Regions from separate parts of the Mesorhizobium sp. genome, predicted to be linked through region 1. Evidence: predicted binding sites of a transcription regulator. Region 1 holds the regulator's gene; the other holds the start of a gene.

Region 1 (14,901 bases):
CAGCGTCTCGGATGAAGATAAGGGCCACGCTCGTGTTCAGCCCAGATATCTTGGAACACGCGCTTCCAGCAGTCGAACAAGAACCGGGTCCATGAATTCGTAATCATCCGGAATATCGAGGCAGATGATCCTGGCCTTCTTCAGGCTCGCCTTGAATTTCTTCCGCAGCTTGGCGCTGTGCGCCTTCTCCATGACGAAGATGATATCGGCCCACGCGACCAGTTCGCTCGTCAGCGGCGTATCGGCATCGTGGTTGGTCCCCGCCGATGCGACCTCGATATCCCCGCGTTTGGAAAACACCTGCTCGGCGGTCGGGCTGCGCAAGCGGTTCTGGCTGCAGACGAAAAGAACGTTCTTCAAAGTTCAGCGCGCCAGATCCGCCACGACGGCATCGAGCACGATCATGCCGGCGGGTGTGGCGCGCAGGCGCGCGTTGCCGATCGGCGCCACCAACCCTTCATCCTGAAGTGTCGACAGCCGTGTCGTCGAAAGTTCCCGCCCGGCAAACGCCTCGTAGCGGGAAAGGTCGATGCCCTCCGCCAGCCGCAGCCCCATCAAAAGGAACTCGTCGGCCTCTTCCGAGCGAGTCAGGATCTCTCCGCCGGTGACGCCATGGCCTTTGGCCTCGACCAGATTGGCCCAGGTTTCCGGCATCCGCTCCGCGATCGTGACCGTGCGGCGCCCGCTCTCGACGAAGCGGCCGTGCGCGCCGGGACCGACGCCGACATATTCGCCATAGCGCCAATAGGTCAGATTGTGCCGGCTCTCGGCGCCCGGCCTGGCGTGGTTGGAAATCTCATAGGCCGGCAGGCCGTGCGCCGATGTGATCTCCTGCGTCAGCGCATAGAGGTCGGCGGCATGGTCATTGTCGGGAATGATGAATTTCTTCGCGGCATGCAGCGCATGGAAGGGCGTGCCTTCCTCGATGGTCAGCTGGTAGAGCGACAGATGGTCGGCGGCATGTCCGATCGCCTGTTCGAGTTCGGCCTGCCAGTCTTCCGGCGTCTGGCTGGGCCGCGCGTAAATGAGATCGAAGGACAGCCGCGGAAAGATTTCGCGCGCCAGACCGATCGCATGGAGTGCTTCCGACACATTGTGTAGCCGACCAAGGAAACGCAAATCCTTGTCGTTCAGCGCCTGCACGCCCAGCGAGACGCGGTTGACGCCGGCTGCCCGGTAGCCGCGAAAGCGCTCGGCCTCCACCGATGACGGATTGGCTTCCAGCGTCACCTCGATGCCATCAGGCACCGTCCAGTTCTTCGCCACGGCGTCCAAAACCCTGGCTACCGTTTCCGGCTTCATCAGCGACGGCGTGCCACCGCCGAGAAATATGCTGGTGACCTCACGCGATCCGGTGCGCTGTCGCATTGTTGCCAGCTCGGCCTCGAAGGCCGCGGCAAAGCGCTCCTGATCGACCGGCTGGTGACGGACATGGCTGTTGAAGTCGCAATAGGGGCACTTGGCCGCGCAGAACGGCCAGTGGATGTAGACGCCGAAGCCGGGGCTACGGTCGAGCAGCATGCTCATGTCGAGCCCAATCGCGCCAGATCCAAGCGTGCCTGCGCGAATTTCTGGAAGGCGCGGGCGCGATGCGACAGGGCTGTCGGTTGGCCGGGCTTCCAGCCATGTTTCTCCTGCGCCGACATCTCGCCAAAGGTCTTGTCGAATCCATCCGGCTGGAACATCGGGTCATAGCCGAAGCCGAGTTCTCCGCGTGGCGGCCAGACCAGCGTGCCTTCGGCCTCGCCGCGATAATATTCGGCCTCTCCGTCGGGGAATGCCAGACAGATAACGGCGACAAAGCGCCCCTTGCGCTGTGCCGGCAAGTCAGCGCCGACCTCGTGAAGCGCCACTTCGGTGCGCTGCATGGCCATGGCGAAGTCACGCGACCCATCCGGGGTCTCGGCCCAGTTGGCGGTGTAGACGCCGGGCGCGCCATCGAGCGCGTCGACGCACAGGCCGGAATCGTCCGACAATGCCGGCAGGCCAGTCGCCTTGGCCGCGGCCAGCGCTTTGATATAGGCATTCTCCTCGAAGGTGGTGCCGGTCTCGTCGGGCTCGGGCAAGCCATAATCCTTCGCCGACTTGGCCTCGAAACCGAACGGTCCCATCAGGTCGGCGAATTCGCGCAGCTTGCCGGCATTATGGCTGGCGACGACAATCTTTTTTCCGTCAAGCGTATGCATCAAAGGCCCCAGATTCGTGGCTCGGCGAATTCGATCGAATTGCCCGAGGGGTCGCGTATATAGATCGAACGACCGCCCCGCGGCCACTCGAATTCACTTTCAATGGCAATCTTCTTCGCCTCAAGATGCGCCTTCCAGTCCGCGATTTCCACGGCGCTGGCGGCAAAGCAGAGATGGCCATCGCCGACCGCGCCATGCGCGGGCACTTTCAGTCTCGCGTCTGGCGCCGGCGGCACTTTCGTCGCTTCGGCATTGAAGATGAGCAGCACGCCGGGGCCGCAGCGGAAGAACAGATGCCGGCCATCGACTTTCCCAAGCAGCTTCAGCCCGAGAACACCGGCGTAGAATTCTTCCGCCGCCGCCAGATCGGTGACGTAAAGGGCCGATTCAAGGATCGCGGAAGGGTTCACCGGCAAACCAATGGCTTAAGCCACCGCCATCTGCTGCAGGCTGACCAGGCGCTGGATGCCTTTCTTGGCCAAGCCCATCAGGGCCGCGAACTGCTCTTCGGAGAAGGGCTCGCCTTCGGCCGTGCCCTGGATCTCGACGATGCCGCCTTTGCCGGTCATGACGAAATTGGCGTCGGTGCCGGCCGAGGAATCCTCCACGTAATCGAGATCGATGACCGGCTGGCCGTCATGGATGCCGCAGGAAATCGCCGCCACATGATCCTTCAGCACCTTAGAGACGCTGGCCATCTGCCGCGCTTCCATCCAGCGCAGGCAGTCATACAGCGCCACCCAGCCGCCGGTGATCGATGCCGTGCGGGTGCCGCCATCGGCCTGGATGACGTCGCAGTCGACGGTGATCTGCTGTTCGCCCAGCGCCTGCAGGTCGACGACCGCACGCAGCGAACGGCCGATCAGCCGCTGGATTTCCAGCGTGCGGCCGCCCTGCTTGCCGGCGGAAGCCTCGCGGCGCATGCGCTCGCCTGTCGAACGCGGCAGCATGCCGTATTCGGCCGTCACCCAGCCCTTGCCCGAATTGCGCATCCAGCCCGGCACCTTCTCCTCGAGGCTCGCCGTGCACAGAACATGCGTGTCACCGAACTTCACCAGGCATGAGCCCTCGGCGTGCTTGGAGACGCCGCGCTCGAAGGAGATGGCGCGCATTTCGTCGAATTGGCGTTTGGAGGGGCGCATTCAGGCTTCTTTCTTGTCACTTTTCGGAATCGTGGCCGGCTTGTAGCCGCAGCAGGCCCACGGCGCAAAGGAAAATGGCCGGGCGAGCTGACTCATAGAGCGGGCGATCTCATGCAGACGCCGGGTTGCGCGGGCATGGCCGAAGTCTATATCCTTGGCAAGGAGGTTCCTGGCACGCATGACCAAAGCAGTCGCCGATCCCATTTTGCAATCGCCCGCTCTTCAATCGCTGGATATGCGTTCGCGCGACATCTTCCGGCGCATCGTCGATTCCTATCTCAAGGACGGCGAGCCCGTGGGTTCGCGCAGCCTGTCGCGCATCCTGCCGTCCTCGCTGTCGCCGGCCACCATCCGCAATGTGATGAGCGACCTGGAGCATCTCGGCCTCATCTATGCGCCGCACATCTCGGCCGGCCGGCTGCCGACCCAGGCTGGCCTGCGCTTCTTCGTCGATGCCTTCATGGAACTCGGCGACCTGTCGGATGAGGAACGCCGCGCCATCGAGGCGCAGGTGCGCGCGTCCGGTTCAGGCGCCACGCTGGAGCACATGCTGACCGAAGCCAGCCAGATGCTGTCGGGCATGTCGCGCGGCGCCGGCCTTGTGCTCGCGGCCAAGAACGAGGTGGCGCTGAAGCATATCGAGTTCATCCAGCTCGAGCCGACCAAGGCGCTGGCGGTGCTGGTGTCGCAAAATGGCGATGTCGAGAACCGGGTTGTCGACCTGCCCGCCGGCATCACCATTTCGCAGTTGCACGAGGCCTCGAATTTCCTCAATGCGCATATCCGTGGACGCACGCTGGCCGAGGCACGGGTCGAGATCGCCCGTATCAAGGAAGAGACCAAGGCCGCCCTCGATACGCTCTCGCAGGATCTCGTCGAGAAGGGACTGGCTGTGTGGGCGGGCGCCGAAAGCGGCCTGCCGGCGCGTCTCATCGTGCGTGGCCGCGCCAATCTTCTGGAAAACGTCACGGCCCAGGCCGACATCGAATTGCTGCGGCATCTGTTCGAGGACATGGAGACGCAGGACGGACTGATCCAGCTGCTCGATCTGGCCGAGGAGGGATCGGGCGTGCGCATCTTCATCGGCTCGGAGAACAAGCTGTTTTCGCTGTCGGGCTCGTCGCTGGTCGTTGCCCCGTATCGCGACAAGGACGCCCGCGTCGTCGGTGCGCTCGGCGTCATCGGCCCGACCCGGCTGAACTACGCGCGCATCGTTCCGATGGTCGATTATACGGCGCAACTTATTTCGCGTATGCTGCGTTGAGCCGGGGTACACCCAGCGAGACGACAGGAGAAAAGCATGGCTCTCGAAGAGATCAAGGCCCAAATCAGCCTGTTGCTGGAGGAAATGGTCAACCAGCCCGAGGATCAGCACGAAGTGCAGGAGCAGCTGCGCGAGAGGCTGAGGGAAATGCGCGCGATGGGCATGCCGCTGCCGGCCGACCTGGTGGAACTGGAGAAGCGCCTCGACGACGATTTCTACGCAGCCGGGACCTGATCCGGACGCACGTTCAACTCCCGCTGCGAGACGGAACGACTTTAGGCCAGGTCCGTTTCCTGTTCCGTGACCAATCCCGGAGGACAGGATGACCCGGTTTGTCGGCCCGGCAGCAATCTCGGCGGCCTTGTTTCTCGCAACGACGGCACTGGCCCAACAGGCGGATCATCCGGTGCTGAAGGGTGCTACGGCTTTTGGCGACTGGCGCGCCGACAGGCCGGGTGTGCGCCGGCTGATCAATCCTGAGGATCTGCCCAAGCCTTATGCCACGAAATCCGCCTCGAACGGCGCCGGTCTGGTCGACATGCCGAAGGGCGCCATGCCGCAACTGCCGCCTGGATTCTCGGCCCAGCTGATCGCGTCGGGCATCGACAATCCGCGCGTCGTCCGCGTCGCGCCGAATGGCGACCTGTTCGTGGCCGACAGCGAGGCCAACCAGATACGGGTCTACCGTCTCGCGGAGGGCGGCGCGAAGCCGGTCGACACGGTCTTCGCGGACGGTCTGACGCAGCCATACGGCATTGCCTTCTACCCCGCGGACAACCCGCAGTGGGTCTATGTCGCCAACAGCGACAGCATCGTGCGTTTTCCATACCACGACGGTGACATGACGGCCTCTGGCGCGCCGGAAGTGCTTGTCGACAACATCCCGTCGAACCATCACTGGACGCGCGACATCGCCTTCTCGCCCGACGGCAAGACACTCTATCTGTCGGTCGGTTCGGGATCGAACGTCGCCGAAGGCATGGCCAGGAAACCGGAGGGCGGGCTCGACGCGTGGATCAAGTCGAAGCCTCTCGGCGCCACCTGGGGTTCCGAATATGGCAGGGCCGATGTGATGGCTTTCGACCCTGACGGCAAGAATGGACGGATCGTCGCCACGGGCCTTCGCAATTGTTCGGGCATGGCTGTCCAGCCGGCCACGGGCACGCTCTGGTGCGTCGTCAATGAGCGCGACGCACTGGGCGACAATGTGCCGTTCGAATATGCAACGACAGTCCGGCAAGGCGCGTTCTATGGCTGGCCCTGGTACTATATCGGCGATAACGAGGACCCCCGCCACAAGGGCGAGCGCCCTGACCTTGCCGGCAAGGCAACCATTCCGGACGTGCTGATGCAGGCGCATTCCGCGCCCCTCAACATCGCCTTCTACACGGGCAAGAATTTTCCAGCCGAATATCAGGGTGACGCGTTCGTCACCCTGCACGGGTCCTGGAACCGTGGCAACAGAACCGGCTACAAGGTCGTCAGGCTGCTGTTCAAGGACGGCAAGCCGACCGGTGAGTATGAGGACTTCATGACCGGCCTCGTCACCTCCGGCGGCGACGTCTGGGGCCGGCCTGTTGGCGTCGCCGTCGCCAAGGATGGAGCGCTTATTGTCACCGAGGACGGCAACGGTACCATCTGGCGCGTTACGCACGGCAACGGCCCGTCCTGATCGACCTGGCCATTTGTCTTGGCGCGCTGCCGAACGGGGCGGGCTGGTGTCGAGCTTCATCGCGGGGCTGACCGTCACCCTCGGCAATCCCAAGACGATGATCTTCTACCTTGCCATCACGCCGACCATCGTCGACCTGAAGACGATCACGCTGGCCGACTACGGAATTCTCGTCGCGATCACAATCGTCGTGCTGCTGGTCGTGCTTCTTCCTTACCTGGCGCTGGCGGCCAAGGCGCGCTGGTTCCTGAAATCGCCGCGCGCCTTGCGGGCGCTCAACCGCACCGCCGCGGTTTTCATGGTTGGCGCGGCGGCGGCGATCGCCTCGCGCCAATAGCGGGCTTTCTGCCAAATCATTCCGGATAGGGCCCGCCTCAGGAAATGCTTTTCCGAGGAAGGCGTGTTTTAAGCACATGCCACACTCGGATATTTTCGGCCGACAGCTTATCTTGCGCGGCTGAAAGCCCTATCTTGCGAGGCTTGAATTTTACGCCTGAAATCCTGGGAGCGAAACCGATGAACAAGCCCGTCACCTCCGCACGCGTGCCCGGCCGCGGCCGCGTCTACAATTCGATCACCGAGACGATCGGCGACACCCCGCTGGTGCGGCTCGATAAATTCGCCAAGGAAAAGGGCATCGTCGCCAATCTGATGGCGAAGCTCGAATTCTTCAACCCGATCGCTTCGGTCAAGGATCGTATCGGCGTGGCGATGATCGAGGCGCTGGAGGCGGCCGGCAAGATTTCTCCCGGCAAGACGACGCTCGTCGAGCCGACGTCGGGAAACACCGGCATCGCGCTCGCCTTCGCCGCCGCCGCCAAGGGCTACAAGCTCATCCTGACCATGCCGGAGACGATGTCGATCGAGCGCCGCAAGATGCTGGCGCTGCTCGGCGCCGAGCTGGTGCTGACCGAAGGCCCCAAGGGCATGAAGGGCGCCATCGCCAAGGCCGACGAACTGGCCGCCACGATCCCCAATGCCATCATCCCGCAGCAGTTCGAGAACCCGGCCAATCCCGAGATCCACCGCACCACGACTGCCGAGGAGATCTGGAACGATACGCACGGCGATGTCGACATCTTCGTTGCCGGCATCGGCACCGGCGGCACCATCACCGGCGTCGGCCAGGTGCTGAAGAAGCGCAAGCCTTCGGTGCATGTCGTCGCCGTCGAGCCCGAGGCCTCGCCGGTCCTGTCGGGCGGCCAGCCCGGCCCGCACAAGATCCAGGGCATCGGCGCCGGCTTCGCGCCGAAGATCCTCGACACGACGATCTATGACGAGATCGTCAAGGTCTCGAACGAGGATTCGATCGCCAATGCGCGGCTCGTCGCCCGCCTCGAGGGCGTGCCGGTCGGCATCTCCTCTGGCGCGGCCCTGCAGGCGGCAATCGTTGTCGGCTCGCGGCCGGAGAATAAGGGCAAGAACCTTGTCGTGATCATCCCGTCCTTCGCCGAGCGCTATCTGTCGACGATCCTGTTCGAAGGGCTCGGCGCCTAGCCTGCGCTACCAGCCCGCCTCGGGCGGGCTGGACCGCCGAAAATACCGCTTGTGGCAGCCGCCGCCAGCTTGAGTCGACCGCCACTTCCAGTCCATATCCTCCGCCAGCCTGCCTTGCGCGGTCTGGTGGAGGATTTCATGTACAAGCTCTATACACGTCCCGGCAGCGGTGGCTTCGTCGTCGAGGCGGCGCTCGCTTTGGCGGGTGCATCGTTCGACCAGATCGATGTTCCCAAGACGGACAAGCCCGACGAGGCCTTCCTGGCCATCAGCCCGCTGAACCAGGTCCCGGTGCTGACCTTGCCGGACGGCCGCTCGATGACCGAATCCGCGGCGATCTGCATCCTGCTCGCCGAGCGCCATCCGCAAGCGAACCTGGCTCCGGCCGCCGACATCCCTGCCCGCGCAGACTTCCTGCGCTGGATGGCGTTCATGTCGTCGGTGCTCTACCCGGCAATCCTGCGTTTCTACTATGCCCCGCGCTACACGGCCGACGCCGACGGCGCGAAAGCGGTCAAGCAGGCCGCCGTCGCCGAGATGGATCGCGGCTTCGCCGTCGTCGATGCCGCCTTGCGCGGCCGCGACTGGCTGGCCGGCGACCAGCTGTCGCTGGCCGACATCTATCTCGTCATGCTGGTGGCCTGGCATCCCGATGTCGACAAGGCGCGATCCGCATTGCCGAATATCGAGCGCTTGTGGTCTGAGCTGCGCCGACATCCGCTGCTGAGGAAGCTCAACACGTCGCACGAAATGTGGCCGGCCTGATCGGGCGGAGCCGCGACATCTCAATTTCCGAGAGCCCCCCGTTTTCCTTGCAGGAACCGGCGCACCGCCGGGTCGCGTTCAAGGCCGATCGCGCGGTCATAAGCGTCGATCGCCTCGGCCACATTGCCAAGCCTGGCCAGCAGGCCGGCCCGCGCCGCCCAGTAGGGCTGATACTCATTGAGCCGCTTGTCGTCGCCCAGCACGTAAAGCGCCGCCAGTCCCGCCACAGCGCCCTCGGCCTCTGCGATCGCCACCGCGCGGTTGATCGCCACCACTGGCGATCCCGCGATCAAAAGCAGCGCGTCATAGAGCGCGCGGATCGCCGCCCAGTCCGTGCGACCGGTAAGCCGCCGTGCCGCATGGGCGGACTGAACCGCCGCCTCGAGTTGATAACGGCCGATAAGCTCCATCGTCGCCGCGTGCCTGAGCAAGGCCTCCGCCTCGTCGATCAGGGCGCCGTCCCACAGTGCAAGATCCTGGTCGGCCAGCGGCACGTAGTCTCCCGCCGCATTGCGCCGCGCCGGCCGCCGCGCCTCGGCCAACAGCATCAAGGCCAGCAGGCCGAGCGCTTCCGGTTCATCGGGCATCAGCGAGGCCACGAGACGGCCGAGCCAGATGCCTTCGGTGGCGAGACTGCGGCGCTGTGTTTCGGTGCCCGCCGGATCGGACCAGCCTTCGGCGAAAGCCGCGTAGATCGCCTCCAGCACCGTGTCCAGCCGCTCGCCGAGTTCGGCCCGATCGGGCACGCGGAATGGAATGCCGATCTCGTGGATGCGGGCCTTGGCGCGCACCAGGCGCTGGCTCATCGCCGCCGGCGAAACCAGGAAGGCGGAGGCGATCGTCGCCGCGTCGAAGCCCAGGATGGTCTGCAGGATCAAAGGCGCGCGTATGCTCGGCTCGATCGCAGGGTGGGCGCAGGCAAACATCAGCCGCAGACGTTCGTCCGGCAGGTCTTCGTCTACCATACGCGCCTCCATCTCCTCGGCGATCAATTTCAGATGGTCGCGGCTGGCCTCCCTGGTCAGCCGCCGCCGAACGGCATCGACGCCGCGCCGGCGCGCCACCGCCAACAGCCAGGCGTCCGGTCTGTCGGGCACACCGGATCGCGGCCATTGTTCGAGCGCCGCGGCAAAGGCATCGGCCAGCGCGTCCTCGGCGCCGGCCACATCGCGGGACCGTGCGGCGAGATAGGCGATCAGCTTGCCGTAGCTCTGCCGGGCGGCCGCCTCCGCCGCCGCCCGCGCGATGTCCGACCCTATCGCTGTCACGAAGTATATTCTGTCATGTATTCCGCCATCGGCCAGACCGGTCGCACCTCCATCGTGCCCGTGCTGGCGCCGGGGCAGCGCGCCGCCCAGGAAATCGCCTCGTCCATATCCGGCACGTCGATCATGTAATAGCCGCCGAGCTGTTCCTTGGTGTCGGCATAGGGGCCGTCGATCACATTGGTCTTGCCGCCGGCCACCCGCACCGACGTTGCCGTGGACGTGAACCTCAACCGTTCGCCGCCGACGAACACGCCGGCCTTCTTCATCGCCTCGGTATAGGCGCCATAGGCGGCGCTCATCTGGATCGCCGCCTCCCTGGGCGCGGCTGCCATCCCGGCCTCGCTGTTGTAGATAAGAAGCAGGTACTGCATGGTCATCTCCCGTGTTTTCAGGGACCGCGTCGTTGCGGGCCGAACGTATGTCGCGCGGGCGTGCCCGATTTCGACAAGCACCGGAAAATCTTCGCCGCTGGCCACGCGTTGCGCAAGACGCACCCGTATCGAGGTCGGGCTCGCTCTATCGGCTTCAGCCTTGCCGAAGGCCTCTTCCCGTCCTCCGGGATCGTGCTCTAGCCGACCAGACGCCCCTTCAGTTCGGCGGTGGGTATCTCGCAACTCTCCTTCCTGCCGAACAGGGCGTAGCGATTGCGGGCCACGCGCCCGTACAGCCAGTTGCGAAGCGGGCGCGGCAGGAGAAGCAACAGCCTTGCCGTCCGCCATGGCCAGCCAAGTTCGGACATGACCGCGACGAGACTTTCCAGGCGCATGAAGGCGACGCCGTCGATGATGACGAGATTGGTCTCGTAGCTGTCCGTCCGCAGCCCATGCTGACGAAACAGCGCCTCGCCGAACGACGACTGGGCGGTGGCGAAACGGAAGCGGTCTTGCCGGTCGAGGCTGACCACCATGCGCGCAAAGCCTGAACACAGCACGCAGGCGCCGTCGAAGACGATCAGCGGATGGCGTGCATCCAGGGATGGTGGTTCAGGAGAGGGGTTGGGCTTGGTGAGGTCGACCACGTGGGCCTCGGCTGCTTGTGCCCTCAGACACTAAGCCAGCCGACAGCGGCATTAAAGCCGTGGCGATGTCGCACGCTGCCGGGCGACGAAGGCCAGGCGCTCGGCGCGATAAGTGGTTGCGCGGGAATCGGCGGCCGGCCTGCAGATCCGGCTGTTATGGCGGCTCTCGAACGTCATGGTCAGTGCGCACTGACGCCGAGCGAATTGCCGCGACGGGCGCAGGCCGGGCCGGGGCCGCGCATGTAGTAGCGCTCGGGCCGATAGGTCGGCGCGACGAACTCGCGGATGGCGGCGGCATAGCCGATGAGGTGCGTGAGGAAGTTCATAGTACCAAGTCCCTGTCCCGATTTTCGGATCTCTTTCCGAATTGCGGACATCATAGCCTCTAGGCGTGAATAGTCGGTGAACGCGATGTTAATCTTTGCCCAAAAATGCCTTGCATCGTGGCCGGAATGCGGCTGTTTCGGGGTCTTTCCATGCAGTTCGGCTGCATTCCAGCCGATGTGACTTTTGCACCACATCTGTTTCGTTTTAATGTCGCCTGCGCGCGGTTTTGTTTCCATTTTTCCGGCCATCGCGAAAATTTCGCACCCCGCGCTTCACTCCGCGGGCCTTGCCGCCGCTGCTGGCTGGAACTGGATGGGAATTTGCCCGTTCTCGCAACTCATGGAGGGAATCTGTCATGGCGCCGCGTCCTGCCTGGAAAGGCTATCTGAAGCTGTCGCTGGTTACATGCGCGGTCGAACTGACCAATGTTGTCACCCACACCGAGAAGGTCTCGTTCCGGGTGCTGAACCGCAAGACCGGCAATACGGTGAAGCGCATCTATGTCGATTCGGAAACCGGCAAGCCGCTCGGCGATGGCGACGAGATCAAGGGCTATGAGCTCGACGACGGAGATTTCGTCCATATCGACGAAGACGAAATCGAGGCTGTGCAGATCGAGTCGTCGCACACGATGGCACTCGACGGTTTTGTCGACAAAGCCTCGATCCAGCAGATCTATCTCGATACACCCTACTATGTCGCGCCGGCCGACAAGGTGTCGGAGGAGGCATTCGCGGTGATCCGCGATGCCATGGCGGGCAAGAAGATGGCCGGACTGGCTCGCATCGTGCTGTACAGCCGCGAACGCCCGGTGGTGATCGAACCGCTGGGCAAGGGCATGGTGCTGACGACCTTGCGCTACGACAACACGGTGCGTCAGCCCGACACCGTCTTCGGCGACATCAAGGCGGTGAAGACCGACCAGGAAATGACCGAGCTCGCCGAACTCATCATCGACAAGAAGAAAGCGAAGTTCGACCCCTCGAAGTTCGACGACAAATACGAGGACGCCCTGCTGGAGCTGATCCGCGCCAAGAAGGCGGGACGCAAGGCGCCCAAGGCCAAGGCGACGCCCAAGCCGTCCAATGTCGTCAATCTGTTCGATGCGCTGAAGAAGAGCCTGTCGGCGGATGCCGGCACGGCAAAGGCTTCATCGTCGTCGAAAGCCAAACCTGCTGCCAAGCGCCCCAAGACGAAAGCCGGCGCACCGAAGCGCAAATCGGCCTGAGGACACAAAGCGATGGCCAGTCTCGAACAGTACCACGCCAAGCGCGATTTCAAGAAGACAGCCGAGCCTGCCGGCAAGGTCGCGCGCGGCAAGAACGCCAAGGCCGGTGGCATCTTCGTCATCCACAAGCACGCGGCGACAAGGCTTCATTACGACCTTCGCCTCGAGCATGGCGGCGTGCTGTGGAGCTGGGCTGTCACGCGCGGCCCGAGCCTCGACCCCCATGAGAAGCGGTTGGCCGTGCATGTCGAGGACCATCCGATCGACTATGCGCCATTCGAGGGCACCATTCCCAAGGGCGAATATGGCGGCGGGTCGGTCATCGTATGGGACGAGGGAACATGGGTTCCCGAGATCGATCCGGCCAAGGCGATGAAGAAGGGGCATATCAGCTTCGAGCTGCACGGCTACAAGCTTCATGGTCTGTGGCACCTGGTACGGCTGACACCCCGCGCCGGCGAAAAGCGCGAAAACTGGCTGCTGATCAAGTCGGACGATGCGGCGGCGCGGCCGGGCGAGGATATCCTCAAGGAGGCGCCGGAATCGGTGAAGTCCGGCCTGACGGTCGAGGAGGTCGGCGAGGGCAAGAGCGCCAAGGGCCAGAAGCCAAAGGTCTGGCACTCCAACAAGCCCGCGGCAGGCAAGACGAAGACCGGCGGCGGGAAACTCGAATTCATCGAGCCGCAGCTGGCCTCGCTGGAGCGGGAGGCACCGCCCGGCAAGGACTGGCTGCACGAGGTGAAGTTCGACGGCTATCGCATGCAGGCGCAGATCGCCGGCACGGATGTGCGGCTGCTGACGCGCACCGGCCTCGACTGGACGGAGAAATTCGGCGGCGAGATTGTCACGGAACTCGCGGCGTTGAAATGCAGCGATGCCATCATCGATGGCGAGATCGTCGTGCTGGCTGACAGCGGTGTGTCCTCGTTCTCGCTGCTGCAACAGGATCTTTCGGCCAATCGAACCAGCCGCTTCATCTACTATGTCTTCGACCTGATGCGGCTCGACGGAAAGGATCTGCGCGGCGAGCCGCTGGTCGAACGCAAGCAGGCCTTGCTGGAATTGCTCGGCAAGCAGCCGGAGAATTCGGCGGTCCGTTTCTCCGACCATTTTTCCGAACCCGGCAAGGTCATGCTGGAGCATGCCTGCCGCATGGGGCTCGAAGGCGTCGTCTCCAAGCGCGCCGACGCGCCCTATCGCAGCGGGCGCGGCCCGTCATGGGTGAAGTCGAAATGCACGGCGCGGCAGGAGTTCGTCATCGGCGGCTACCTGCCGTCGGAGAAGACCGGACGCGGGCTACGCTCGCTGCTGGTCGGCTATCATGAGAACGGCAAGCTGCATTATGCCGGCCGTGTCGGCACCGGCTTCTCGGCCAAGGGCGCCGCCGACCTGAAGACAAAACTCGACAAGCTGAAGGCAGAGTCGTCGCCCTTCGATGCCGCCGTGCCGAAGGGCAAGGGCCTGGTCTGGGTGAAGCCGGAGCTTGTCGGCGAGGTGGAGTTTCGCAGCTGGACCTCGGACCGTATAATACGCCATGCCTCGTTCCAGGGGTTGCGCGAGGACAAGCCGGCGGAGGAAGTCGTGCAGGAAAAGCCCAAGGCAGCGACGGCGGCCAAAAGCCCGGCCAAGGCCAAGCCGGTATCGGGCAAAGCCAAACCTGTCGGCGCGATGACGACGACGGTCAAACTTTCCCATCCCGACAAGTTGCTGTGGCCCGAGGAAAAGATTTCCAAGCAGGGCCTGCTCGACCACTATGCGCAAGTGTGGCCGCGCATGGAGCAGTTCGTCGTGAACCGCCCGCTCAGCCTGGTCCGGGCGCCTGACGGCGTCGGCGGCCCGCGTTTCTTCCAGAAGCACGCCTCGGCCGGAATGAGCGACAAGATCGCCCGGATGAAGGACCCGACGGATGGCGAGGAGATCCTGTTCATCAGGGATTTCGACGGTATCGCCGCTCTGGTCCAGTATGGCGTGGTCGAAATCCACATATGGGGTTGCACGACGGACGAACTGGAAAAGCCCGACCAGATCATCTTCGATCTGGACCCCGATGAAGGCGTCGATGTGAAAGCCGTGCGCGAGGCGGCGCTCGACATCAGGGGCAAGCTCGACGAGCTCTCGCTGCCGAATTTCGTCAAGACATCGGGCGGCAAGGGCTATCATGTCCTGGTGCCGCTGAAACCGTCGGCGGATTGGGAGGAGGTAAAGACCTTCGCCCATGATTTCGCCAAGGCATTGGAGCAGGGAGCCCCCGACCGTTACACGGCGACGCTGTCGAAAAAGGCGCGCACGGGAAAGATCTTCGTCGACTATCTGCGCAATGGAAGGGGCTCGACCACGGTCGCGCCCTATTCGTCGCGGGCCAAGAAGGGCGCCACCGTGTCGATGCCGGTGACCTGGGCCGAGATCGAGGATGGGCTGGCGCCGAACGCTTTCCCGATCGGAGACAAGACGACGTTGAAGCGGTTGGCGCAAGCCGATCCGTGGGTGGACTTTTTCAAGCAGGGGAAGGTGCTGAAGCGGATTTCGCCATCCTA
Region 2 (14,901 bases), 1.9 Mb from region 1:
GGAGAACGAGTTCACGCTTGGTTGTCCGATCGCTCCTCTGGTGCTCGACGCGCCGGCCGATGTGCCGGAACTGGCCGAGCTCTGCCGATCTGCGTTTCAGCAATGGATCGGCCTCCTGGAGGAATCTTTTGTCAGGGCAGGGGTGCCCGACCGCCGCGCGCACGCGTTGGCGGTGCTCGTCGAATCATCGCTGGAAGGGCTGATGGTGATCGCCCGGGCCACTCGCGACCGTGCGCCGATCCTTGCTGTTGCGGACGAAGTCGCTGCATTGATTGAAAGCGCTGTTCTGGGCACGGGCCGGCTGACGCGAGGCGTTACGACAGATGCGCAGCTTGCCTAGAGTAGGCCCCAAGCCTCGCCCCAATATCCCAGGCAGGTCTACGCGCCCTGGTTCGGAAAGCAGGCCTGTGCGCTCAGGTTGGGGCCATTGGCCAGCGCCGTGATGAAGCCGGGCAGCGCGGTCGAGAATGTGTAGGAAATCTTGACGGTCGAGAAGCCGGAAAGGCCCGAGCAACTGGTGTTGTTGTTGACGGTGATGTTGGTGCCGGCAAGAACGATGCCGTCGGTCGCGGCGATGCCGCTGATGTAGGTGACGGTGCTTGCGGCGTTGTAGACGCCGTTCTGTGTGCATCCGGGCTGCAGAACGCCGACGCAACGGGCACCTGCCGTGGCTGTCTGTTCCAACACGTGCTGCGCCCAGTACATCCGCCCGAACTCGATGGTTCCCATCAACACAATCAAGAGCGGCACTGAAAGCAACGCGAACTCTACAGCGCTGGCGCCCGAGCTGTTGAGCAAGAATGACGTCAGGCGTTTCATTGTGGCTGTACGACGGACTGGACAGTGATGTTGCCACCCTGGACGACACCGAGACCGCCGAAGAGTGGAGAATAGGGTTTGCTTGCGGTGATGGTCACGAACTTTCCGGCTATGCCGCCGCTGCTGCAGACACTGCCGCATGTCATTGGTGAGCCCCAGGCGATGTTGCCCGACGCAACGGTTGGGCAATAGCACTGGTCGGCGTTGGATGCGGTTCCGGTCTGGGTCGTGACGGAGGTGCTGGCGTTCAGGGCCGTCGATGCGCCATTGTTGACGACGACCTGAACGTTGCCGCCGTTGCCCCCAAGCCCGCTCGCGGTCACGGCAACGATGTTGTTTGCCAGCGCACTGCCGCCGGCGGAATTGACGTTGGCGCCGTTGAGCAAGGCATAGTTGGAGCCGGCGGAGACCGCCGTGCTCAGTTCGAATTTTGCTTTCAGCGAGCCGCCGATATCGACCGTTCCCGCAAGAATGAGAAGCAAGATCGGGCTGATCAGCGCGAATTCGACAGCCGAGACGCCGGTTATCTCGCGCGACAGGAAGCGGGCGAAGCAGGATCGCATTAAAGTGCTGGGCAGGCGAGGGCGGAAAGCGGATATCGTCTTCACTGGACCAGGCTCACTTTGCTGCTGGTGGTGGCGCCCGAGGCCGCGATGCACTCCGAGGTGGCGGCGGTCCCGCCTGACAGTGTAATGCTTGAGCCAATGATCTGAAGGCATTTGGTCGTATCATTTGTAGAGCCTATGCTGGCTCCGCCGCTCAAGGTGATTGGACCGTAGGGGAAATAGAACGCACCGGAAATCTGTGCGTTGGACCCGCCCTGGGTGAGGGTTGCGCCGCCCGTGTTGGATGTCGAGGTGGGGCCGATAACGGCCAGTTTTGCCGTCGCACCCGTTTGTGGCGCTGTCAGCACGATGTTGCTGTAACCCGAGGCGATGCAGAAGACGTAGCCATTGCAGGTTCCCGATGTTGCCTTGGTTTTTCCCGACAGCACCAGTGTGACGTTCGTGCCGCTGACGCTGATCGAACTGCCACCACAGTTGGCGCTGCCGCCACCATTGGCGCCCAGCGTGAAATAGCCGTCGACCGTGTAGACGCCGGCGCCCATCAGGACCGCGCCGGAAGCCATGAAGTTTCCGGAAATGTCGTGTTGAGCCGCGGCGCTGATGACGAAGCAACTGCCGCCACCGCCGGCATTCACATTGCCGACGACCTGAAACACACTGTTGGCGCCGGTGGCGTCGGCCATGACGATCGTGCCGCCGCCACCAAGCGTGATCGCATCGCCATTGCTGCCGGGGCCGATCTTGTAGCTGTTGGAGGTACCCGAACCGAAGGTGAGCGTCGAGCCGCCGGTGTTGTTGAAGCCACCCGGCAGTTCGAAGGTGCTTGGTCCGGCAAAGCTCAAACTGCTGGTGTTGCAGATGCTGACGCGTGCCGCCCCGTTGCATGCGTTGGGGCTCATGCCGATCTTGAAGGTCCCCGCGCCGAAAGTGGTGGTGCTGCCACCGCCGGTCGTAAGACCTTTGGCAAAATTGTAGATGCCTGGTCCGAAGTTTGTGGTGCCGCTTGTCGTGACGTTGCTGGCGAAATTGTATGTTGTTGTCGCGGCCCCAGTTGTTGCGAAATTCAGATTGATGCCGCCCTGGATCGTGAGCGCCCCGATGTTGACGGTGGGCGTGCTGCCGCAATTTAGGGTCCAGGTGCTGCCGCTGAATGTGGCGCTACAGCCAAGCGCGGTTGCCTGATTTATCGTGGAACCTTGACTGTAGCCGAAGTCAATATTTGTGCCGGTTGTATTGGTCGGTGGCGTTGTCGCTGAAAGCGCTGACACGGTCGCGATACGGGCAACGGCCGTGGTGATGGCTGTATTGCCAGCCAAGGGGTCGGCTGTCGCTTTCTTGGCGATCACCGCCGCGGTGCCGTTCGGACCGGTGATGCCGCCGCAAGGCTGGCTGGGTGCCGTCGTGGAATTGTAGTTGACGCCGATCGCCGAGACATAAGTACCGCAAGGAACCGTAACCGTGCTGTTGGACGAGACGGTACATTTGGGCGCGGTGATGGTGGTGCCGCCGCTCAAGGTGACGCCGCTCTGGGTACCGTCGAGCGCGAGCACGCAGCCAGGTGTCTGCGGCTGGGCTCCGACCTCGACGACCGAGTTCGACGTGATCTGCAATTGCTGGCGGCTCTGCAGCACGCGCGCCAAAAGCAGGTTCTGCTGAGTGCTGATCGAGACCGTTACAGCGTTGACGCCGGCGGTTTTCGGAGAGGCAATGAGAGCCGCCGTGACGCTTGCCGCCGGAACGCCGTTTAGGGTGGCGACGTTCACCGCGGCCGCCGTCATCTGGTCCGTCGACTTTGTCGTGTTGTAGGCGAGCGCGCCCGCATAGGCCGACAGATCGGCGACCCGCTGGTTCTGCGCCTGCTGGACCAAGGCGCTGCCATATTCGGTCACCAGCGCGGCTATCCCGATCAGCACCGGCATTGCCAATGCGGATATAATCAGGACGTTGCCGTTGCGGCTACCCGCAAACCTGCCGACAATCCGGATGATGTCTGCCTTGATGGACAAAACGATGCACTCCGACGCAACCTTGGCGTGAATATCTCCTTTAGTAATCGTGCATTTGTTAAAAATCGGCTTCGCGACATATTTCGGATCTCGAGGCGAGAGTCCGGTGCCTAACGCCGATTTTGTTTGGTAAAAACCTGAACAGCTGGCCGTCAGCTGATCCTTGACTGCATAAATAGCCTGCGTTGTTCAGCATAACTATAGTCGACTGCCTGCTGGACTTGACGCAGGCAAAAACCGAATTCCGCGATTTATGCTTAATGATATCTTGAAGCTGGGATTTCGCGCTGTGATGGCGGTGGGTTCCACGATGACAAAAAGGGCGGCATCGCTGCCGCCCTTTTCGTAAGCATAGCCAGTTTGGCTGGATTAGAAGTCCATGCCGCCCATGCCGCCCATGCCGCCGCCGCCCATGCCGCCAGGCATGCCGCCGCCAGCCGACTCCTTCTTCGGAGCCTCCGCGATCATGGCTTCGGTGGTGACGAGCAGGCCGGCGACCGATGCCGCATCCTGGAGAGCCGTGCGAACGACCTTGACCGGGTCGACGATGCCCATGGCGATCATGTCGCCATATTCGCCGGTCTGTGCGTTGTAGCCAAAGGTCGCGCCCTTGTTCTCAAGGATCTTGCCTGCGACGATCGAAGCTTCAGCGCCGGCGTTCGATGCGATCTGGCGGGCCGGAGCCTGCAGGGCGCGACGAACGATGTTGATGCCGGCGGCCTGGTCGGCATTGGCGCCGGTAGCCTTGATGTTGGCCGAAGCGCGAAGCAGGGCAACGCCACCGCCAGCAACGATGCCTTCTTCCACGGCCGCGCGGGTCGCGTTGAGGGCGTCATCGACGCGGTCCTTCTTTTCCTTGACTTCGACTTCCGTCGCACCGCCGACGCGGATCACCGCAACGCCGCCGGCGAGCTTCGCCAGACGTTCCTGCAGCTTCTCCTTGTCGTAGTCCGACGTGGTCTCTTCGATCTGCTGCTTGATCTGGGCGACGCGGCCCTGGATCTCGGCCTTCTTGCCGGCGCCGTCGACTATGGTGGTGTTCTCCTTGGAGATCGACACCTTCTTGGCGCGGCCGAGCATGTTCAAGCCAACGTTCTCGAGCTTGATGCCGAGGTCTTCCGAAATGACCTGACCACCGGTGAGGATGGCGATGTCTTCCAGCATGGCCTTACGGCGATCACCGAAGCCCGGCGCCTTGACGGCGGCGATCTTCAGGCCACCACGCAGCTTGTTGACGACCAGCGTGGCCAGAGCCTCGCCTTCGACGTCTTCCGAGATGATGAGCAGAGGCTTGGAGGTCTGCACGACGGCTTCGAGAACCGGCAGCATGGCCTGGAGGTTGGAGAGCTTCTTCTCGTGGAGGAGGATGTAGACGTCCTCGAGTTCGGCGACCATCTTGTCGGCGTTGGTGACGAAATAGGGCGACAGGTAGCCGCGGTCGAACTGCATTCCTTCGACGACTTCCAGCTCGGTCTCGGCGGTCTTGGCTTCCTCAACCGTGATGACGCCTTCGTTGCCGACCTTCTGCATCGCTTCCGCGATCATCTTGCCGACCGACTCGTCGCCATTGGCCGAGATCGTGCCGACCTGGGCAACTTCTTCCGAGGTCTTGATCTTCTTGGCAGCCTTGCCGAGAGCGGCGACGACTTCGGTCACGGCCAGGTCGATGCCGCGCTTCAGGTCCATCGGGTTCATGCCGGCGGCAACCGCCTTGTGGCCTTCCTGGACGATCGACTGTGCCAGAACGGTAGCGGTCGTGGTGCCGTCGCCGGCAATGTCGTTGGTCTTCGAAGCAACTTCGCGGACCATCTGCGCGCCCATGTTCTCGAACTTGTCTTCAAGTTCGATTTCCTTGGCGACGGTGACGCCGTCCTTGGTGATACGCGGTGCGCCGAACGACTTGTCGATGACGACGTTGCGGCCCTTGGGGCCGAGCGTGACCTTCACCGCGTCGGCGAGAATGTTGACACCGCGCAGCATGCGCTCGCGGGCGTCACGGGAGAATTTTACGTCTTTAGCAGCCATTTTCAGCTCCTGGCAGGGGCTTGGGATCAAGCCCGAAATTCAGTTGACGGTGAGGCCGATTATCAGCCGATGATGCCCATGATGTCGGATTCCTTCATGATCAGAAGGTCTTCGCCATTGAGCTTGACTTCGGTGCCCGACCACTTGCCGAACAGGATCCGGTCGCCAGCCTTGACGTCCAGCGGGACAAGCTTGCCAGCTTCGTCACGAGCGCCGGAGCCGACAGCGATGATCTCGCCTTCCTGCGGCTTTTCCTTGGCCGTATCGGGGATGATGATCCCGCCGGCGGTCTTGGACTCGGATTCGACCCGGCGAACGACCACGCGGTCATGAAGCGGGCGGAACTTCGACTTTGCCATTTTTTCTTCCTCGATGAGAACGGTGAGAACAGTTCCTCCGTCCGGCGGCGCCGGACATATTGGTTAGCACTCACCAATGGCGAGTGCTAACGTGGCCGTGAAATAGGCGCGCGGCTTGCCAGAGTCAAGGCGCGCCGGCACCTTGAGAGCAAAGAATAGTTTTCTCCAAATAGGCTTTGCGAGATATCGATCTTCCGGCGGCCTCGGCGAACCGAGGTAATTGTTGGCCGCAGTTCGACATGCTACGACAAGCCGTCGAAAAGAAGCTTGGAGCGGCAAAAGGTAAGCCCGCTCCCTTCCGTCAGGAAGCTCCGTTCCCTCATATCGGTGAACCCGCGGCAAGCTGAAGGCGTGCCTTACGCCCAGCTTGGCGTGCGGAGTTTTCGCCTCGGGCGTCCCTTCGTGTGCCAGGCGCTCACCGAAGGAGAACGTCCATGCCAATCATTCGCGCCAATGCCGGCGTCATCACCCAGATCAATGTCTTCACCGTGCCGGAAGGCGGCCAGCAGGTGCTGATCGACCTCTTGCGAGAGGCGGCTGTAAGCTGCCGCACTGTGCCCGGTTGGATGTCGGCCAGCCTGCACCGAAGCCTCGATGGCGGTCGTGTCGTCAACTACGCCCAGGCGCGAGACGAGGCGGCAATGCGCCGCGTCTTCGAGCATCTTCAGAAAGACGGTTTTCTGGAGCGCAACAAGGCATTGGGGCAGGCACATCCAGGGCTCTATGAGGTCGCCGTCACCGTGGAATGAGTGGCGGCAATGCATTGTGTTTCGGCCATTGCAGCCGAAACACAATCCGACGAAGCCTTACCCTTTGACCGGTATCCAGATTTCCAGCCCACCGTCGCCGCTGCGTGGATCGAATTCCGGGCCATAGCGCTCGAATTCGGGTGCGTCCGCGATCTCGTGCCCCGAGGTCGGTAGCCATCTGTTCCAGATCGTATTGACCGTTCGGCGAATGGTCGAAATGTGGTCGCGATGGGCAAAGACAGCATATCTCTGGGCCGGCACCCGCACGCGCGAAAGCTCCTTGGGCAGGTCGCAAAAGTCGGAGACCTCGACGCCGGCGATGTAGTCGAAATTGCCGGCGTCATCGCCGTTGATGCGGACGCCGTAAGCGATGTCGCCGGTCTCGCCCGGAATGTTGCCGATATAAGGGCCGAAGCGCTGCCATTGCATGGGAATGGCCGCGCTGGTCCCGCAATTGTAGCGCTCGCCAAGACCGGCGATCAGAAAGGGACGGCTGGTCTCGAAGCGCGGCGGTTCGAGAGTGGCGAGGAAGGACTGGTCCATCAGGATCGGCTCCACGAGATCGAGGTTCTTGAGGTTGCCCTGTGCACGAACCAATTCCGGCGTGGTGTCGAACTGGCCACGGAAGGCGCGGGTGAACGCCTCATGCGAGTTGTAGCCGGCATCGAGCGCGATCGAGAGGATGTCGGGAGCCCCGGCAGCGAGTTTGCGCGCGGCCTCCGTCAGCCGGCGTGCGCGCATGTAGCCCATGACCGAGCGGCCCGCGGCAGCACCGAAAGCGCGCGTTACGTAAAAGCGCGATACGCCGCTTTTCTCGGCAACCTCGTCAAGCGTGATCGCTTCCGACAGGTGGCTTTCAACAAACCACAGTGCTCTTTCAGTTGGGTTCATGCATTCCTCGCAATTCGCGCGGCCATCGTGACGCCCGGCTTCGCCACCAGTTTGATCGAAATTGCGTGGAGCGCAAAATCGAAGCCACTTCGCCGTCCGATTCCCCTGTCACCTTGGGTCCGGCGGTGCATCAACCGCGAAGCCGAAGGTTAAATCCGGGAGGCATCCAAGGGTTGACGCGCAAGTGCGATTACCTGTAATAATATTACGTAACAAAAACTTGCAAGACGGCACAAGCCAGAGGTATGGCGAGTTCACCAAAAAAATTCATTGCGATGGGCTCGGGGTAAAACTACGGTGGCTCAGTGATGGTCCCCGAGCCGAAAGGCCAGGGGTGAAAAGGGAACACGGTAGGATCCGTCTGGATCGAGGCCGTGGCTGCCCCCGCAACTGTAAGCGGCGAGCAAAATCCGAAATGCCACTGGCCGGCAAGGCTGGGAAGGCGGGATGGCGCGACGACCCGTAAGCCAGGAGACCTGCCATCAGCATGAGTGGACCGGACGGGGTGTGCCGGGAGGAAACGTGGCATCGGTCTTGTCGACCGATTGCCGGGGCTTCCTTCCGTCGCCAGTTGAGAAAGTGACGGAAAGTTGGGCGCCTGCCAGGCAATCCACCGCATCATGGTATGCACGCTTTGCCGTGATCCCGCGACCGGGGTCAGGACGGGCGAAGATTTGTGTGCCGACTTGCGTTCCCTGCTTTCGGTGCATGAGGAGAAAACTCTCCGGGACTACGAGGTCGAAGGCATTGCCTGCATGGCGGGTTGTGGTCGTCCGCTGACGGTTGCCTTCCATGCGGACGCAAAAGCCTCCTATCTTTTCGGTTCCATTGACCGGCACGCTGATACGGCCGAGCTGGTCGAGTTTGCAAAACTCTATGCGTCGCTGCCCGATGGTTGGTGCAACTCCGGACAACGCCCGGCCGGGCTGGCCGGCAAGACACTGGCCCGCATCCCTGGCCCACCTCGTGCAGCGGGTGGGGTATGACCTTGGCTCTTCTGGAAGCGATCGATCTGACAGCGACGGCGAACGGTCAGCATCTGGTGGACACGGTGAGCCTGTCTGTGGCGGCTGGCGATCGCCTTGCCGTCATCGGCCCGAACGGCGCCGGCAAGACCACATTGCTGCGAATGCTGTCCGGCACGTTGCGGCCAAGTTCGGGAGAGCTGAAGCTGTCCGGGCGTCGACTGGACAGGATTTCGGCGGCCGAGCGCGCACTTCACATGGCTGTCGTCGGCCAGACCGATCAACCCGATCCGCGGCTTGCCGTGATCGACTATGTCGAGCTTGGGCGGATTCCGCATGCCGGCCTGCGGCGAAGGAGCGAGGAACGCGACATCGTCGTCGAGGCGCTGCGCAGGACCGGATTGCTGCCGCTTCTGGGCCGCACGATCGGCTCGCTGTCCGGAGGCGAACGGCAACGCGCCCAGCTCGCGCGCGCCGTCGCGCAAGAGCCGAAAATCCTGTTCCTGGACGAACCGACCAACCACCTCGATCCGCGCGCCCGCGGTGAACTGCTTGAGCTTGTGGCCGGGATGGGCATGACGGTGATCGCTGTGCTGCACGACCTCTCGCTGGTATCGCCGTTCGCCACCAGGGTCGCTGTCATGCACCAGGCCCGGCTGCACGCGCTTGCGGCGCCGCGCGAGGCCCTGACCCAGCAACTGATCCGCGAGATTTTCGGCGTCGATGTGTTTCGCCTGCGCCACCCAACCGAGGACCGCGAACTGACGGTGTTCGAAGTCCCGAATCGCGCCGCGCCGCAATCCTGAGCCCGACCGATCCCGTTTGAAAAAGGAGCAACATCCGTGAAACGTCTCGTCTTGTCCCTTGCCTTCTCGTTGATGGCATCGGGCGCTTTTGCCTTCCCGGTGACTGTCGACAGTTGCGGCAAGCCGCTGACATTCGACGCCGCGCCGAAACGCGCCGTCATCCACGACCTCAACATGACCGAGATGGCCTTCGCGCTCGGGCTGCAGCCATCGATCGTCGGCCTCACCGGCATTACCGGATGGTACAAGGTCGGCCCCGAATTCAAGGCCGAGCAGGGGTCTATTCCTGAGCTTGCGCCAAAGTACCCGACGATGGAAAATCTCGTCGCGGTCGATCCCGATTTCTTTTTCGCCGGCTGGTACTACGGCATGAAGCCGGGCGGCGAGGTAACGCCCGACACGCTCGCCCAGCACGGCATCAAGACGCTGGTGCTGACCGAAAGCTGCGTCCATCTCGACAAGAACCGCCCCGCCGCGTCGATGGACCTGCTTTATGGCGACATCGAAAAGCTGGGCAAGATCTTTGACAAGGAAGCGAAGGCGCGAGAGCTTGTTTCGGGCTGGCAAAAGCAACTGGCGGATATCACGGCAAAGGTCGGCGACAACAAGGGGACGCGGGTGTTCCTCTATGACTCCGGTGAAGACAAGCCTTTCACCGCTGGCAAGTTCGCAATTCCCAGCGCCATGATCTCGGCTGCCGGCGGCGAAAATGTCATGGCCGACATGGAAACCAGCTGGGGCACGACGGACTGGGAAACGGTGGCTTCGCGCAATCCCCAGTTCCTGATCCTGCTCGATTATCAGGATGGCGGCGGGTACCAGAAACTGCTCGATTTCCTGGAAGCCCACCCCGCCATGAAGGAGACCGATGCAGTGAAGAACAAGCGTTTCGTCGCCCTGCGCTATGCGGAGCTGACCCCCGGACCCGCCAACATCGAGGCGATCGAGAAGATCGCCAAGGCGATGCACCCGGAAGCTTTCTGAAATTGCCACACAAGGCATTCGGATTGGCCATGGCGGCGGGAGCGGCGGTAATCGCCGCTCTCGCTTTGTTGTCGATCGCCTATGGTTCGACGCTGATACCGTTGACGGACGTCATTGCATCACTTGGCCATCCGATGGGGTTGGACGGACACGTCGTCTCAGGCCCGATTGGCAAGATCGTCGTCGATCTGCGATTGCCGCGCACCATCATGGCCATCTGCGTCGGGGCGGGGCTTGGCGTTGTCGGTGCGCTGCTGCAGACGGTAACGCGCAACGATCTCGCCGATCCGTTCCTGTTTGGCCTCTCGTCGGGAGCTGCCGCCGGCGCGGTCTCCGTGATTACTGTCTTCGGCGACAGTTTCGGCATCTGGACCTTGCCGGTCGCGGCGTTCACTGGCGGCATACTGGCCACGTCCGTCGTGCTGTTGCTGGTTGCGCGGGTGAGGGGGCAAGGACCCGAACGGCTGATCCTCGCGGGCCTAGCCGTCTCTTTCATGTTCACGGCCTTGACCAACTATCTCGTCTTCGCCGGCGACCAGCGCGCGGCGCATTCGGTGCTGTTCTGGACGATGGGCGGGCTTGGGTTGGCGCGATGGGACAATATTGCGCTTGCCGTGCTGGGGGCGGGTTCCATCCTGGGCTACGCACTGTGGAACCATCGCAAGCTCGACGCTTTCCTGGCCGGGGAGAATGCGGCCGAAAGCCTGGGTGTTCCGGTGGCGCGGATGCGCAGAACGACCTTCCTGGTAGCCGCGTTCTCGACGGCCATTCTCGTGTCGGTCGCTGGCGTCATCGGATTTGTCGGGCTGATGATCCCGCATCTGTGCCGGCCCCTGGCCGGCCAATTGCACCTTCGCCTGGTCGCTGCCTGCGCCGTGTTTGGCGCCATCCTGTTGCTGGCCAGCGATCTCATGGCGCGTACCTTGCTGCCGCCGCAGGAACTGCCGATCGGTATCATCACCAGCTCGATCGGTGCTTTTTTCGTCGTGACGATGCTTGTTCGCAACCGCCTTTGAAAGACCGGTCAGCGGCTGCGAACGTTCCGCGTCAATACCGCGCCGATGCTTATTTGACGAAGGGCCGCAACACGTCGCGGGCCAGGAGGAAGCCGCGCTTTACCAGATCGTCGCTGCCTTCGAACCGGCGGTCCTCGTGCTCGATGATGACCGGCCCGTCATAGCCCACCCGGTAGAGTGCCGAAAAGAATCCATTCCAGTCGACTTCGCCCAGACCCGGCATGCGCGGTATCTGCCAGCCGATTCCGGCCGAGAGAATGCCGCGCTCATAGAGGCCGTCGCGGTCGATCATCAGGTCCTTGGCGTGCGCATGCACGATATGGGCGCCGAACTCACTGATGAATCGGCCCTGGTCGATCATTTGCCAGATCAGGTGCGAGGGGTCGAAATTCATGCCGATATCCCCGCCCCAGGCCTCAAAGATACGTCGCCAGATGAGCGGCGAGTAGGCGATGTTGTGGCCACCCGGCCATTCGTCATAGCTGAAGATCATCGGGCAGTTCTCGAACGCCAGTTTGACGTTGTTGTCCTTTGCGAAGGCGATGATATCCGGCCAGACCTTCAGCGCGTCCTGCCAATTGTCATCCAGTTTCCTGGACGCGTCGCCGCCACAGAAGGTGTTGACCAGGCCGACGCCCATCTTGCCGGCTGCCGAGATGACTTTCTTCAGATGCTCGATGACGGCTTGCCGATGGGCTGCATCGGGATGTAACGGGTTGGGGTAGTAACCGAGCGCCGAGATCGACAGGTTCCTGGCTTCTAGCGAAGCCGCGATATCGCGTGCTTCCGATGCCGAGATTGCCGCGACATCGATATGGGCGGTGCCGGCGTAACGGCGAGCCGCACCGCTCGATTTCGGCCAGCAGGCGATCTCCAGCGCCTCGAAGCCGGTTGAACTGGCCCAGTCCGCGACCGTGGCCAGGGGCAAGTCCGGAAATGGAGCGGTCAGCAATCCAAGTTTCATGTCTTCCTCCCGAATAATCTATCCTCATCGACCGCCATACACGACCGGGAACCGCCACCGCAACCACGGTTGCGGCTTTGTCGAACGGGGCGTCGGCGATCCCATCTCATTGGGCGAGGCACCCCGTCCAATATTGGGTTCACCTGCCTGGAAGAGTGCGCTGCGATATTCACCGATCGCGACCAGCTTGCAGCGCTGCCATGCATATTTATCGGCGTAGGGCGATATGGGTATCTTGAATAGTAAGCACGCTTATTATATGTCTCGCTCATGGTTTCTGATGGCTTAGATAGATTGGGGTTCCTGATCCACGACGTGCAGCGCCTCATGCGCAAGCGCTTCGAGGCGCGGGCGAGTGGTCTTGGCCTTTCTTCCGCGCAATGGCGGCTTCTGGTCCGCGTTGCCAAGGAAGAGGGGATATCGCAGGCGCGCCTTGCCGAATTGCTCGAAATCGAGCCGATCAGCGTTTCGCGTCTTGTCGATCGCATGGAGGAAGGCGGCTGGATTGAGCGCCGTTCCGATGCCACCGACCGGCGCGTGCGCATGATCTTCCCGACGCCCAAGGCGAGCGAAGCCTATGCCAAGATCAAGAGCATGGCCGGCGAAGTCTATGAGGAGTCGCTTTCCGGCGTATCGCCGGAAGACCGCCGCGTGCTGATCAAGGCGCTTGAGGCGATGGTGGAGAATCTCGCTGACGATGACTCAGCGAGCGACAAGAACAAGAGTGCGGAAGGCGCAGCAGCATGAACGCGGTAGCCAAGATAGACGAGAACGCAACCAAGGTGGAAATGGAAGCCCCGGCCCAGCCGGTTGCCGCCCCGATCGCTGTCGCTCCTCCTGTGCAACCAGCCCCGGGCGAGCCGAAGAAGAAGCGCCATTTCGGCCGTTTGCTGCTTATGGTCGCGCTCCCGTTGGCCCTGGTTGCCGGCGGCGGCTATGTCTGGGTCACCGGTGGCCGTTACCAGGAGACGGAAAACGCCAACCTCCAGCAGGCTAAGGTGGCGATCGCTTCGGATACGGCCGGCCGTATCGTTGAGGTCGGCATCGCGGACAATCAGGTGGTCAGGCAAGGCGACGTGCTCTTTGTTGTCGACCCCGCTCCCTATCATATCGCGCTTGCCCAGGCCGACGCCGCGGTTGCTGTCGCGCGTGTTGGCGTCGAACAGCTTCGTGCCGCCTACAGCCAGTCCATGGCTCAGGAAAAGTCGGCCACCAGCGAAATGGACTATGCACAGTCGCAATTCGACCGGGCGTCGGACCTTGCCCAGAAGGGCATCAACACCAAGTCTTCGCTTGATCAGGCCAAGAACGACCTCGACAAGGCCAAGCAGCAACTGGCTGTAGCCCAGCAAGGCATTCTCAGCGCCAAGGCCGCGCTTGCCGGCAATCCCGACATCGAGACAGACAAGCATCCGACCGTGATGGCCGCTCTCGCCGCGCGTGACAAGGCTGCCTACGACCTGGCACAGACCACGGTCAGGGCGCCCGCCGACGGCGTTATCAGCCGGGCCTCGTCGTTCAAGGTTGGTCAGTATGTCGGCTCGGGCACACCGCTGTTTTCACTGGTCGAGACCGGCGACACCTGGATTGACGCCAATTTCAAGGAAACGCAGCTCACCCACATGAAGCCCGGCCAGAAGGCAGAAATCGTCGTGGACACCTATCCGGGCCGGAAATTCGAAGCGACGGTCAAGGCTATTGGCGCTGGCACCGGAGCGGAATTCTCCCTTCTGCCTGCACAGAACGCCACCGGCAACTGGGTCAAGGTCACCCAGCGCATCCCCGTGCGCCTGGAACTGACCGATCCGGAATCCAAGATGATGCTGCGCACGGGCATGAGCGCGAACGTAACCGTCGACACCGGCGTGGCCCGCGGGTTTCCGAGCATATTCGGTCATGCCGCTGCGAGTGAGGCCGAATAATTGGCCGCCCGAATAATTGGCTTCGCTGCGCGCAAACGCGGATTAAGGCAGGATTGGTCCGATGGAGGGTATGGTAGGGGTCGCTGGAATTGGGCGGTGTTGAGCCTGATCTAGCCCTCAGCCATTGAACGCCAGTCCTTTTGGACCTCGGGTTTCCGGGCGGCGAACGCTCTATCTGTGTGCAGCCACTCTGTCGATGTAACCCCCACATCGATGCTCGCGTCCCACCGCGATGAGTGTCGTTCCACGAGGAAGGCCTCGCCGCCCGGAAACCAAGAATACACGTTTTCGTTACCGGTTGGAAGTTCAGCACCATGAGTACGCAAGAACCCTTCAAGGAAGTGCCGCACCGCGGCTTGATCACCGTTGCGCTCATGCTGGCGACGATCATGCAGGCACTCGACACGACGATCGCCAACGTCGCGTTGCCGACGATGACCGGCGATCTCGGCGCTTCCCCCGACAACATCAACTGGGTGCTCACCTCCTACATCGTTGCCGCCGCCATCATGACGCCGGTGACCGGCTGGCTTGCGGACCGCATCGGCCGCAAGGAATTGTTCCTGACGGCGGTGGTCGGTTTCACCATTTTCTCGATGCTGTGCGGCATCGCCTGGAGTCTGGAGACCATGGTGTTCTTCCGGCTGATGCAGGGCGTGTTCGGCGCGGCGATCGTGCCGCTGTCGCAAACCTTCCTGCTCGACATCAACCCGAAGGAACGCCACGGCCAGGCGATGGCCATCTGGGGCGCCGGCATCATGCTGGGGCCCATTCTTGGCCCGACCCTTGGCGGCTGGCTGACCGAGAATTTCAACTGGCGCTGGGTGTT

What was found. The regulator HrcA, encoded in region 1, represses chaperone genes, less so after heat shock. The targets are predictions, from matches to a motif close to GTTAGCACTCNCNNNNNGNGAGTGCTAAC.
Region 2: groES (co-chaperone GroES) is a predicted target of HrcA. The motif match lies at 5,838-5,866, and genes of this name have one in related genera.

Annotation. Positions count from the first base shown of each region.
Region 1 covers NZ_OZ245860.1:3,464,201-3,479,101, forward strand. Annotated here, with positions in the region: gene ACO07C_RS16375 (low molecular weight protein tyrosine phosphatase family protein) at 37-360, opposite strand; gene hemW (radical SAM family heme chaperone HemW) at 364-1,527, opposite strand; gene rdgB (RdgB/HAM1 family non-canonical purine NTP pyrophosphatase) at 1,524-2,186, opposite strand; gene ACO07C_RS16390 (VOC family protein) at 2,186-2,596, opposite strand; gene rph (ribonuclease PH) at 2,612-3,328, opposite strand; gene hrcA (heat-inducible transcriptional repressor HrcA) at 3,507-4,592, shown strand; gene ACO07C_RS16405 (hypothetical protein) at 4,629-4,826, shown strand; gene ACO07C_RS16410 (PQQ-dependent sugar dehydrogenase) at 4,915-6,264, shown strand; partial or broken gene ACO07C_RS16415 (LysE family translocator) at 6,299-6,601, shown strand; gene cysK (cysteine synthase A) at 6,781-7,761, shown strand; gene ACO07C_RS16425 (glutathione S-transferase family protein) at 7,900-8,526, shown strand; gene ACO07C_RS16430 (RNA polymerase sigma factor) at 8,547-9,794, opposite strand; gene ACO07C_RS16435 (YciI family protein) at 9,791-10,165, opposite strand; gene ACO07C_RS16440 (thiol-disulfide oxidoreductase DCC family protein) at 10,363-10,812, opposite strand; gene ACO07C_RS16445 (hypothetical protein) at 10,992-11,387, opposite strand; gene ACO07C_RS16450 (Ku protein) at 11,495-12,367, shown strand; gene ligD (DNA ligase D) at 12,380-14,901, shown strand, end outside.
Region 2 covers NZ_OZ245860.1:1,598,552-1,613,452, reverse strand. Annotated here, with positions in the region: gene ACO07C_RS07925 (TetR/AcrR family transcriptional regulator) at 1-340, shown strand, start outside; gene ACO07C_RS07920 (TadE/TadG family type IV pilus assembly protein) at 379-819, opposite strand; gene ACO07C_RS07915 (TadE/TadG family type IV pilus assembly protein) at 816-1,382, opposite strand; gene ACO07C_RS07910 (pilus assembly protein TadG-related protein) at 1,424-3,391, opposite strand; gene groL (chaperonin GroEL) at 3,761-5,416, opposite strand; gene groES (co-chaperone GroES) at 5,479-5,775, opposite strand; gene ACO07C_RS07895 (antibiotic biosynthesis monooxygenase family protein) at 6,210-6,524, shown strand; gene ACO07C_RS07890 (GyrI-like domain-containing protein) at 6,582-7,415, opposite strand; cobalamin riboswitch at 7,708-7,913, shown strand; gene ACO07C_RS07885 (DUF1636 family protein) at 8,036-8,401, shown strand; gene ACO07C_RS07880 (ABC transporter ATP-binding protein) at 8,398-9,186, shown strand; gene ACO07C_RS07875 (ABC transporter substrate-binding protein) at 9,223-10,170, shown strand; gene ACO07C_RS07870 (FecCD family ABC transporter permease) at 10,200-11,186, shown strand; gene ACO07C_RS07865 (sugar phosphate isomerase/epimerase family protein) at 11,236-12,150, opposite strand; gene ACO07C_RS07860 (MarR family winged helix-turn-helix transcriptional regulator) at 12,421-12,897, shown strand; gene ACO07C_RS07855 (HlyD family secretion protein) at 12,894-14,072, shown strand; gene ACO07C_RS07850 (DHA2 family efflux MFS transporter permease subunit) at 14,387-14,901, shown strand, end outside.